3 regions of the Aromatoleum evansii genome follow, and region 2 is predicted to be linked to each of the others. Evidence: predicted binding sites of a transcription regulator. Region 2 holds the regulator's gene; each other region holds the start of a gene.
What was found. The regulator FNR, encoded in region 2, switches genes on or off when oxygen is low (the NO sensors DNR and NnrR bind a similar motif). The targets are predictions, from matches to a motif close to TTGANCTAGNTCAA.
Positions count from the first base shown of each region.

Region 1 (4,002 bases), 2.4 Mb from region 2:
GACGATCGGCGCGTCGAGCTTCCGTCTCCTGAACGACTACCAGCGCGAATTCCCGCTCGTGTCGCGACCATTCGCGAGGATCGGGGCGGAATGCGGTCTGGGGGAGGAGCAGACGCTGGACGCGCTGCGTGCCTGGCAGGCCTCGGGTGTCGTCAGCCGTGTAGGGGCGGTGTTCGCGCCGCGCCGCATCGGGGCGAGCGCCCTTGCGGCCCTCGCGGCGCCGGTGGGGCGCCTCGACGAGATCGCCGCGCGGGTGAGCGCCATCGCCGAGGTGAACCACAATTACCAGCGCGAGCACGCCTACAACCTCTGGTTCGTCATCACCGCCGCGTCGTCGGCGCGGCTCGAGGAGATCGTCGCCCGCATCGACAGCGAGACCGGCTGTCCCGTGATCGTGCTGCCGCTGGAAGAGGAGTTCCACATCGACCTCGGCTTCGACCTGAGGGGAAGCAACGGGCGTGCGGTCGACAGGGTGGCAGGCTCGCCCCCGGTCCCTGTCCCCGAGGCCGCCTGTGCCTTGCCGGGCCTGGAGCAGTCCCTGATGCGGGCACTTCAGGAAGGATTGCCGCTGGAGCCCCGTCCTTTCGATGCGCTGGGCCGCAAGGCGGGGATCAGCGAGGCAATGACGCTCGAGCTCATAGAGCGCTGGCTCCACGAGGGCATGGTCAAGCGGTTCGGCATCGTGGTGCGCCATCACGAGCTCGGTTTCCGCGCCAATGCGATGTGCGTGTGGGACGTCCCGGACGAGGCGGTGAGCGGGATCGGCCGGCTCTTGGCCGCGGAGTCCGTAGTCACCCTCTGCTATCGGCGCCGCCGGGCGCTGCCGGCGTGGCGCTACAACCTCTTCTGCATGATTCACGGTCGCTCGCAGGAGGCCGTGCGTGCGGCGCGTGACGATATCGCGGCTCGCCTCGGGCTCGACCGATGGGCGCACGAGGTGCTTTTCAGCTGTCGCCGTTTCAAGCAGACGGGCGCCTGCTACCTCCCGGATACGGGCAAATGAGCGGCCGTCGCGCGCCCGCCGAGGCACCCGCCGTGCTCGACGACATCGATCGCGCGCTGATCAACGCCTTGCAGGGGGACTTCCCCCTGTCCCGGCAACCCTTTGCCGAAGTCGGACTGCGCCTGGGGCTCCCGCAAGAGACCGTCCTCGCCCGCGTGCAGCGCCTGCTCGACGCGCGCGTGCTGACGCGCTTCGGTCCGATGTTCCAGATCGAACGTATCGGCGGCGCCTTCTGCCTCGCGGCGATGAGCGTCTCGGAAGCGGCCTTCGAGCACGTGGCCGCACAGGTCAACGGGTTCCCCGAAGTTGCCCACAACTACCGGCGCGAGCACGCGCTCAACATGTGGTTCGTGCTTGCCACCGAGCGTCCGGACGGCATTGCCGAGTGTGCGCGCCGCATCGAGGCAGCGACGGGACTGCCGGTGTTCCTCTTCCCGAAGGAGCGCGAGTACTTCGTCGAAATGAAGCTGGAGGCATGAGGCCCGTGATCGCCGACGACCTTGAACGCCGCATCATCGTCGCAACCCAGGGCGGCCTGCCGCTGGTTCCCGATCCCTGGGGCGCGGTCGCCGCTGAACTCGGTGTGTCGCCCGAGGACCTGCTTGCGCGGATCGGTTCGATGCTGGAACGAGGGGTGATCCGCAGAATCGGGGCCGTGCCGAACCACTACGCGATCGGCTACACGGCCAATGGCATGAGCGTGTGGGACATCCGCGACGAAGCGATCGACGTGGTGGGCGAATGGCTGGGCAGCCTTCCGGCGGTCACTCACTGCTATCGCCGCCCCCGCCGCCTGCCCGATTGGCCGTACAACCTGTTCGCGATGGTGCATGGTCGCAGCCACGAGGCGGTGCGCGATCAGCTCGACGAGATCGCGGCCCACCTCGAGTCGCTCTTCCCCTCCGCATGTCGCGCCCGCGACGTGCTCTTCTCCTCGGCGATCCTGAAGAAGACCGGCCTGCGCATCCGCGACGCAGGCTGATCGACTCTTCCTCCGCGCGGCTTCATGCCGTCATGATTGCTCCGGCCTTTGGTCGGAGCAGCATCGCTGCGCATGTCAAATACATATATCCACTTACCGTCTGGGGAAATTTAAGACACATCAAAGAACCCCAAAGTCATCAGGTCAATACTCCGCGCCAGTTGTTTGACATTCAGTGTCGCTTAAGGAGAGAAAGGTGCAAAACCACAATTGGATCGGAAAGACCCTGGCTCTGGCGTTGCTGCCGATGGCGGTCGGCGCGGCGTGGGCGCAATCGGCTCCGGAAATGACCGCCGACGAAAAGGCGAAGGCCAAGCAGATCTACTTCGAGCGCTGCGCCGGCTGCCACGGCGTGCTGCGCAAGGGTGCGACCGGCAAGAACCTCGAACCGCACTGGACCAAGACCGCGGCCGACGGCACGAAGACCGAAGGCGGCACGCTCAGGCTCGGCACCGACCGCCTCGAGAAGATCATCTCCTACGGTACTGAAGGCGGGATGGTCAATTACGACGACATCCTGACCAAGGAAGAAATCAACATGATGGCGCGTTACATCCAGCAGACGCCGGATGTGCCGCCCGAGTTCTCGCTGCAGGACATGAAGAACAGCTGGAAGCTCCTCGTTCCGGTTGCCGAGCGTCCCAAGAAGCAGATGAACAACATCAACCTGAAGAACGTCTTCGCGGTGACGCTGCGCGACGCCGGCAAGCTCGCGCTGATCGATGGCGACACCCACAAGATCTGGAAGGTGCTCGACACCGGCTACGCGGTGCACATCTCGAGGCTGTCGGCATCGGGCCGCTACGTCTATACGGTCGGTCGCGACGGTCTCACCACCATCATCGACATGTGGTACGAGGAACCGAAGACGGTCGCGACGGTGCGACTCGGTTCGGATGCGCGCTCGGTCGATACGTCGAAGTTCAAGGGCTACGAGGACAAGTACCTGATCGGCGGCACCTACTGGCCGCCCCAGTACTCGATCATGGACGGCGAAACGCTGGAGCCGATCAAGATCGTCTCCACCCGCGGCCAGACGGTCGACGGCGAGTACCACCCCGAACCGCGCGTTGCCTCCATCGTCGCGTCGATGGTCAAGCCCGAGTGGGTCGTGAACGTTAAGGAGACGGGGCAGATCATGCTCGTCGACTACACCGACATCAAGAACCTGAAGACCACGACGATCGAATCCGCCAAGTTCCTGCATGACGGCGGCTGGGACATGTCCAAGCGCTACTTCATGGTCGCAGCCAACGCGTCGAACAAGGTCGCCGCGGTTGACACCAAGACCGGCAAGCTCGCGGGCCTGATCGACACGGCCAAGATCCCGCACCCCGGTCGCGGCGCGAACTTCATGCACCCGCAATTCGGGCCGGTGTGGACCACGGGCCACCTGGGCGCGGACGTGATCTCGGTGATCTCGACGGCTTCGGACAATCCCAAGCACGCCAAGTACAAGGACAAGAACTGGAAGGTCGTGCAGGAGCTGAAGATGCCGGGCGCGGGCAACCTGTTCGTCAAGACGCATCCGAAGTCCACGCACCTGTGGGCGGATGCGCCGATGAACCCCGAGCGCGAAATCGCCGAGTCGGTCTATGTGTATGACCTGAAGGATCTCGGCAAGACGCCGACGCGACTGGACGTCGCCAAGGATTCGGGCCTGCCGGAAAGCAAGGCGATCCGCCGCGCGACGCACCCGGAGTTCAACGAAGCGGGCAACGAAGTCTGGATCTCCCTGTGGGGCGGCAAGACCGACCAGTCGGCGATTGTGATCTACGACGACAAGACCCTCAAGCTGAAGAAGGTCATCACCGACCCGGCAATCGTGACGCCGACCGGCAAGTTCAACGTCTTCAACACGATGCACGACGTTTATTGATCGGTTCGCCGGTCGCCTGATTGGCCCCCCCGCGCTTCGTGCGCGGGGGCCGGGAAGGGAGAAGGAAGTGTCATGACAGAAAGAGACGACAAGCAGCCGGAAGGACGGAGAGGCTTCTGGGCTTCGTTGTGCCGCCCG
Region 1 covers NZ_CP141259.1:4,290,378-4,294,379, reverse strand. The annotation lists gene U5817_RS20150 (Lrp/AsnC family transcriptional regulator) at 1-1,003, shown strand, start outside; gene U5817_RS20145 (Lrp/AsnC family transcriptional regulator) at 1,000-1,482, shown strand; gene U5817_RS20140 (Lrp/AsnC family transcriptional regulator) at 1,479-1,985, shown strand; gene U5817_RS20135 (nitrite reductase) at 2,182-3,864, shown strand; gene U5817_RS20130 (NapC/NirT family cytochrome c) at 3,937-4,002, shown strand, end outside.
Region 1: the regulator FNR is predicted to act here: its motif matches at 2,096-2,109, upstream of U5817_RS20135 (nitrite reductase).

Region 2 (4,002 bases):
CGCGATCTCTATCGAGTCGATCGACAGCTCGAAATGGCACATCAGCGCCTGGATGATCGAGCGGCGCAGCAGGTCGTCGGCAGTAAGCTCGATGCCGCGCAGGACGGGGAGTTCGTCGCGATCGAGGGCATCGTAGTACTCGTCGAGCGTCTTCACGTTCTGCGAATACACCGGACCGATCTTGCCGATCGCCGAGACGCCGAAGGCCAGCAGGTCGCACTCGGCCTGCGTCGAATAGCCCTGGAAATTCCGGTGCAGGCGCCCCTGGCGCTGCGCGATCGTCAGCTCGTCGTCCGGCTTCGCGAAGTGATCCATGCCGATATAGACATAGCCCGCCTCGGTCAGGCGGCGGATCGCCAGCTGCAGGATCTGCAGCTTGGTGTCGGACGTCGGCATGTCGTTGATCGCGATGCGCCGCTGCGGCTTGAACAGACCCGGCAGGTGGGCGTAGCTGTACAGCGAGATGCGATCGGGCGACAGCTCCAGCACCTGCTCGAGCGTGCGGTTGAAGCTGATGATGTTCTGGCGCGGCAGGCCGTAGATCAGGTCCATGCTGATCGACTTGAAGCCGGTGGCACGGGCGGCATCGATCACGAGCTTGGTTTCGTCGTAGCTCTGGATGCGGTTGACCGCCTCCTGCACGTCCTCGTTGAAGTCCTGCACACCGACGCTCATGCGGTTGAAGCCAAGGTCGGCGAGCAGTTTGACCGTGTCGAAATCGACCTTGCGCGGATCGACTTCGATCGAGTATTCGCCGTTCGGCACCAGCGTGAAGCGCTTGCGCACCGAGTCCATGAGCTGGCGCAGCTCGTCGTGCGACAGGAAGGTCGGCGTGCCGCCGCCCAGGTGCAGCTGCGTGACCTGATGGCTTCCGCCCAGCGCGGCTGCCTGCATCTCGATTTCCTTATCGAGATATTTCAGGTACTTGGCCGAGCGCGCATGATCCTTGGTGATGATCTTGTTGCAGGCGCAGTAATAGCAGATCGTGTTACAGAAGGGGATGTGGAAGTATAATGAGAGCGGTTTACTCACGCCGCCCACACCGCGTTGCGCCAGCCAGTCCCGCAATGCACGGGCATCGAACGCTTCGACGAAGCGATCGGCCGTCGGGTAGGACGTGTAACGCGGCCCGTTGATGTCGAACCGACGAATCAACTGCTGGTCGAAAACAAGATCTTTCTGACTGGTCATGGTTGTATCGCTTGAGTGCATTCCGTACGATCTCAAAAAGCCGCAGTTTCGTGGTTGACGTGGATCAACGGTACATTCCGACAGGCGCCTGCCACTTCTCGGTCGATGTAGAAGGAACAATATTATCGTGCAAATGAAGGCGACGGTGCCGATTACAGTTGCGAGTCTGAAGGTCGCATGCTCCCAGTGCAATCTGGTCGAGCTGTGCCTGCCGTTCGGGATGTCGGAATCGGAAATCGACCGTCTCGACGAACTCGTCGGCGCACGTCGCAAGATCAAGCGCCAGCAGCACCTGTATCGCGCGGGCGATCCCTTCGAGGCAATCTACGCGATCCGCGCCGGCTCATTCAAGACCGACGTGCTGCTTGAGGACGGGCGCGAACAGGTCACCGGCTTCCAGATGACCGGGGAGATGCTCGGACTCGACGGCATCAGCACCGAAGCCCATTCCTGCAACGCGATCGCGCTGGAAGACAGCGAGGTGTGCGTCATCGCATACAGCAAGCTCGAGGAGCTTTCGCGCGTGGTCGAGGGGCTGCAGCTGCAGTTCCACAAGGTGATGAGCCGCGAAATCGTGCGCGACCATGGCGTGATGACCCTCCTCGGCTCGATGCGTGCGGAAGAGCGCCTGGCGGCCTTCCTGCTCAACATGTCCCAGCGTTTCACGGCGCGCGGCTTTTCTCCGGCGGAGTTCCACCTGCGCATGACCCGCGAGGAGATCGGCTCCTATCTCGGCCTAAAGCTGGAGACTGTGTCGCGCGCCTTTTCGAAGTTCCAGGACGAAGGGCTGATCGCAGTTCAGCAGAAACACATCCGCATTCTGGACATCGTCGGCCTGAAGCGGCTGATCCAGCACCCCACGCCGCGCCCCTGAAGGGGCTTTCCCTCTTCATACGCCCGTCGCCCTCGGCCGTTATTGACGCCGTCGCGCAGTCATCGTGCCGGACAGGGCGGCGATGTCTTCTTCGGACAGCAGATTGCGCGCAATTGGCAACAGCTCGCCCTCCTCGCGCTGAATGTGGCGGCGATAGGCATCCGCGAACGCGTCGACGTCCGCCGGTGTGAGATCGGTCGCTTCCCCGGCGGCAATGCGCTCAAGACGCGTGCGCATCCGCGCCCAGCCGGCAAAGAGCTTCTGGTGATCCGCCAGGATCCAGTCGATGAGCGTGCCGAGTTCGGCACGCCGGGCCTCATCGGCACGCGCGCGCAGGACGGGGAAAAGGTCGTCCTCCTCGTCCTGATGATGCTTGACGGCAGCGACGTCGAAGTAACGCATCACGTTGGCGGCAGCCTGCTGCGCCTGCTTGTCCGGACCATGCTCCGGCAGCCATGCGGCGAGCCGTGCCAGGGTCGCAAGCTGCGCCTGCAGGCGCTCATGGCAGGCCTCGAGCATCTCGAGAGGCGTCTCGAAACCGGGCGAGGAAGGGATCAGCGAATCGGTCATTGGAACACTCCGGCATACGCGAGGAATCCTGCCGGGTGCTTGCTCAGTGCCACCGACACGATCCATGAAAAAACAAGCAGGGCCGCCAGCAGCGCCATTACCCGGACGCGCATGGTGCGTCCCCAGCGCAGCGCGGTCGCGCCAAGAAGAATATAGACGACAAGCGCGACGACCTTGGCGGTGACCCACGGCGCGACGAAGGGGTAATGGCCGCTCATCGTCGCCAGCGTGATCGCGCTGCCGAGAAACACCGTGTCGATCACATGCGGCAGAGTGCGCGTGACGCGGTGATCCACCAGGGGGCTGCGCAGCAGCATCCACATGCCCTGCAGCAGGAAGCCGCTGATGCTCAGGATCGCACACAGGATGTGCAGGTGCTTGATCGCCGGGTACATGCGCTCAACCCGGACGCCCGTCGCTGCGCGGGCGCCAGTAGATCGGCAGATAGCGCGTTGCCCAGGCGCCGAACACGCCCAGCCAACCGAGCACAGCCAGCAGCATGACGAGCGCCGACCAGCCTGCGGGGACGAGCTCAGCCGTGATCCGCACGACGACGACGAGTTCGAGACCGAGGAAAAGTCCCCAAGTCAGGCGATCTGCTGCGAGCTTGCGACCCGAATGCCCGAGGGTGACCCGCGACACCATCGCCATCAGGACGGACCCGAAGAATCCGACACCCAGCGCATGCAGCGGGGCCATGCCCAGCATGTTGTACCCGAGCAGCGAGGCCGCGCTCTGGATCGCGAAGAGGGTCAGCGCGATTCCCAGCCACAGAAAGCCGATGTGGAGCATCCCCAGCAGGGGCACCTTCATCGCCGGCACCGGCCGCCACTGCCGCGACAGCCACAGGGCCGCGACCGCGGCGGGTGCATCCGCGATCCAGCGCAGCGACAACCATCCCGCGACGTCGAACACGGCATGCATGACGCTGCCCCCGACGACCAGCACCAGAACCCACAGCGGACGCACCATGACGTAGGACGGGATCACGCCGCTGGAAAAGAAGGGCACCATGCGATGGCACACACTGAAGAACACCGGCAACAGCGAGCAGAACACCGCAAGCTCGATCGCAATACGCGCCCAGACCGGATCGCCGCTCAGCGCAAAACCGAGCCAGGCAAGTACGGCAACCATTCCGGCGATCATCGCGTAGCACACCACGCGAGCATGCAGGGCCTCCAGATCGCCATGATGCGCGACCTGCCACAGGATGCGCTGCATCCCGCCCCATCCGGCAAGCACGAGCACCAAGCCCGCCATGGCAACGCCCGGCGCGATCATCCCCACCGTAACGAGGGCCCACCCGGCAGCGAGCAGGCGCCACGACCAGAGCCAGCGCCCCGCCGCAATCTCGTCGTATCCCT
Region 2 covers NZ_CP141259.1:1,248,985-1,252,986, reverse strand. The annotation lists gene hemN (oxygen-independent coproporphyrinogen III oxidase) at 1-1,191, opposite strand, end outside; gene fnr (fumarate/nitrate reduction transcriptional regulator Fnr) at 1,325-2,065, shown strand; gene U5817_RS05665 (hemerythrin domain-containing protein) at 2,105-2,635, opposite strand; gene U5817_RS05660 (SirB2 family protein) at 2,632-3,030, opposite strand; gene U5817_RS05655 (NnrS family protein) at 3,035-4,002, opposite strand, start outside.

Region 3 (4,002 bases), 820 kb from region 2:
TAGTGCTCCTGGAGGTTCGCCAGCACCTCGACGACGAATCCCGCGCCGAGCTGGTCGGCCCACGCGAGCGGGCCGCCCTTGGGGTAGTTGGTGCCATGGCGCATCGCCGTATCTACGTCGCGCGCGCTCGCCACCCGCTGCAGCACCGCGTCGGCGGCCTCGTTCGCGAGCATCGCGACGGTGCGCAGCGCGATCAGCCCGGCGACGTCGTCGATCACGCTGACCTTGAAGCCGGCCTTCTGGAAGGTGCCGGTGACCACGCGCAGCGCGCCCAGGCCGCACTGGTCGGCGCGCGTCAGCGCGATGCGGGTGCTGGTCGAGTAGTCGAGACACAGGTCGAACAGCACCAGGTTCGGCTGGCGTTCCTCAGCCGCGCGCAGCGTCGCCGTGCGGCCGTCGGTGAGCGCGACGCGCGCGGCGCCGATCTGCATCCAGCCGCGCTTGCCGTGCATGCCGGACTCGCGCCGCACCTCGATGCCGGCCGCCTCCAGGCGCGCGAGCAAGGGCGCGGCCGCGCCGATGTCGCCGACCACGGTGACGCGCGGCTCGCCGTCCTGCGGCGCTTCGTCCTGCGGCACGGCCTTCGCGGCGAGTTCGCCATATTCATAGATACCGCGCCCGCTCTTGCGACCGAGCCGGCCGGCGGCGACGAGCTCCTGCTGGAACGGGCTCGGGGCGAAGCGGCGGTCGCAGAAATAGGCCTCGAACACCGACTTCGTGACCGCGAAGTTCACGTCGTGGCCGATCAGGTCCATCAGCTCGAAGGGGCCCATCGCGAAGCCGCAGCCCTCGCGCAGGATCGCATCCAGCGTCGCGGGCTCCGCCTCGTGCTCGGCAAGCACGCGCAGCGCCTCGGCATAGTAGGGGCGCGCGACACGATTCACGATGAAGCCCGGGGTGGAAGCCGCATGCACGGGCACCTTGCCCCAGGCTCGCGCCGTCGCGTAGAGGGTTTCGGCGACCTCGCGGTCGGTCGTCAGCCCCGACACCACCTCGACCAGCGCCATGCGCGGCGCGGGGTTGAAGAAGTGCAGGCCCGCAAGCCGGCCCGGACGGGCGAGGCCCGCCGCCATCGCATTGATCGACAGCGACGAGGTATTGCTGGCGATGATCACGTCCGCACCGAGCAGGTTTTCGAGCTCGGCGAAGAGCTTGCGCTTCACGTCCAGGTTCTCGACGATCGCCTCGATCGCGAGGCCCGCATCGGCCGCCTCGGCCAGTGCCGCGACGGGCACGACGCGCTCCAGCGTCGCCGTGGCTTCAGCCCCGTCGAGACGGTTCTTCGCGACGAGGAACTTCAGGTCCTTCTCGATCGCCGCGCGCCCGGCGGCGATCGCCTCGCTGCGGCCGTCGTACAGGTACACGGTGTGACCCGCGCGCGCCGCGACCTGGGCGATGCCGCTGCCCATCGCGCCGGCACCGATCACGACGATCTTCACATCCCGGGTGAGTGCGCTCATTCAGTCACCCTTGAAATTCGGATTGCGCTTTTCCATGAATGCGGCGACGCCTTCGCGGTAGTCGTTCGAATTTCCGCACACCGTCATCAGGTCGCGCTCGAGGTTGAGCTGGGTCTCGAAGTCGTTGGTCGAGCTCGCCCAGATCGCCTGCTTGGTCTTCGCATAGCCGAAGGTCGGCCCTTTCGCGAGGCCCGTGGCTACCTGCTGCACGGTCGGCATCAGCGCCTCGTCATCAACGCACTTCCAGATCAGGCCCCAGCTCTCCGCCTGCTCGGCCGACAGCTTCTCGCCCAGCAAGGCCATGCCCATCGCGCGCGCCGGTCCGACCAGGCGCGGCAGGATCCAGCTGCCGCCCGTGTCGGGCACCACGCCGAGCTTGCTGAAGGACTGGATGAAGCTCGCCGAGCGCGCCGCGAACACCAGATCGCAGGCGAGCGCGATGCTCGCGCCCGCGCCGGCCGCGACGCCATTCACGGCCGCGATCACCGGCAGCTCGAGACTGCGCAGCGCGAGCACCAGGGGCTTGTAGTTCTTCTCGACCGATTCGCCCAGGTCCACCGGCGCCGCACCCGGCGCGACCGCCCGGTCGGACAGATCCTGCCCGGCGCAGAAGCCGCGACCGGCGCCGGTGAGCACCAGCACGCGCACCACACCTGCCGCACGGCCTTCCTTCACCTTCGCCAGCGCCCCGCGCACTTCCTCGTGCATCCGGCTCGTGAACGAATTCAGGCGATCGGGACGGTTCAAGGTCAGCGTCGCCACGCCCTCGACCACGTCGAGACGAATCGTCTCGCCCTGCATGCTCCAATCGGTGCTGCTCATGTCTCCTCCTGTCATCCCTCTGCACAAACGCCCGCCCCTACGATCGGGCGGCGGTTCTGCAGAGTCTCCTTCTTCGGATCGCCCGGCAGGCTTCGAGGCCTCCTGTCGGCGGGGGTCTGCGCCCGGTATTCCGAGCTTTCTTTGTAGTCCGGCCTTTGTTTGACCGACCGGTCAATCAATAGTAAGCTTGATCCAGATCAAAAGACAACAGTTTTTTGCTTGACAAGCTTCGCCGCAGCGCAGCAACGCACCAGCCGCTATAACAAGGTCAGCAACGCCGATCCGCAGGGGCCGCAGAAGCCCCGCCCCGCCACCAGAGGAGACCCTCGATGTCCAACGTCACGTCCACCACCACGCCCGCCCAGCTATTCGACAAGCATCATGCGACCCTCGAAGCCGCCGTCCAGGCGATCCACGCCCGCGGCTACTGGACGCCCTACCCCGAGATGCCCAGCCCCAAGGTGTACGGGGAGACGGCGCAGGACGACGGGCGCCGCGCCGTCGAGGCCTGCTTCGGCCAGGATTTCGACCTCGGCCAGCCCGGCCGCAGCGGCTGGATGGCGAGCGAGCGCTCGCCCTATGGCGTCGAGCTGGGCGTGCGCTACCCTGTGTGCGACGGTCAGGCGCTCATCGACGCCGCGCACGCGGCGATGCCCGGCTGGCAGCGCATCGGCGCGCAGGGCCGCGCCGGGGTGTGCCTGGAGATCCTCGAACGCCTCAACAAGCGCAGCTTCGAGATCGCCCACGCGGTGATGCTCACCACCGGCCAGGGCTGGATGATGGCCTTCCAGGCGGGCGGCCCGCACGCGCAGGACCGTGGCCTCGAGGCCGTCGCCTACGCGTATCGCGAGATGAAGTTCATCCCGCACGAGACCGTGTGGGAGAAACCGCAGGGCAAGAACCCGCCGCTGAAGATGAAGAAGCACTTCGAGATCGTCGGCCGCGGCGTCGCGCTGGTGATCGGCTGCGGCACCTTCCCGACCTGGAACACCTATCCCGGCCTCTTCGCCGCGCTCGCGACCGGCAACCCGGTCGTCGTCAAGCCACACCAGAACGCCATCCTGCCCGCCGCGATCACGGTGCGCATCGCGCGCGAGGTGCTGGCGGAAGCCGGCCTCGACCCCAACCTCGTCACGCTCGCGGCCTTCGACAAACACGAAGCGACGCAGGCGCTCGCGACCCATCCGGCCGTGAAGTCGATCGATTTCACCGGCGGCAACACCTTCGGCCAGTGGCTGATCAGCAACGCGAAACAGGCGCAGGTGTATGCCGAGCTCGCCGGCGTGAATAACGTCGTCATCGAATCGACCGACCAGTACAAGGCGATGCTCAGGAATCTCGCCTTCACGCTGTGCCTGTACTCGGGCCAGATGTGCACGACCACCCAGGCGATCCTCGTCCCGGCCGACGGCATCGACACCGACCAGGGCCGCAAGAGCTATGACGAGGTATGCGCGGATCTCGCCACCTCCATCGACAAGTTCCTCGCCGACCCGGCGGTCGCCACCGCGGTGCTGGGCGCGATCCAGTCGCCCGACACCCTCGCGCGCATCGCGGAAGCGCCCGCCCACGGCCGCGTCGTGCGCGCCTCGACGAAGATCGAGCACGCCGAGTTCCCCCGCGCCGAAGTGCGCAGCCCGCTGCTGCTGGCGTGCGATGCCGCCGACGAGAAGGCCTACATGGAAGAACGCTTCGGCCCCATCGCCTTCGTCGTCAAGGT
Region 3 covers NZ_CP141259.1:429,044-433,045, reverse strand. The annotation lists gene paaH (3-hydroxyacyl-CoA dehydrogenase PaaH) at 1-1,460, opposite strand, end outside; gene paaG (2-(1,2-epoxy-1,2-dihydrophenyl)acetyl-CoA isomerase PaaG) at 1,461-2,261, opposite strand; gene paaN (phenylacetic acid degradation protein PaaN) at 2,612-4,002, shown strand, end outside.
Region 3: the regulator FNR is predicted to act here: its motif matches at 2,470-2,483, upstream of paaN (phenylacetic acid degradation protein PaaN).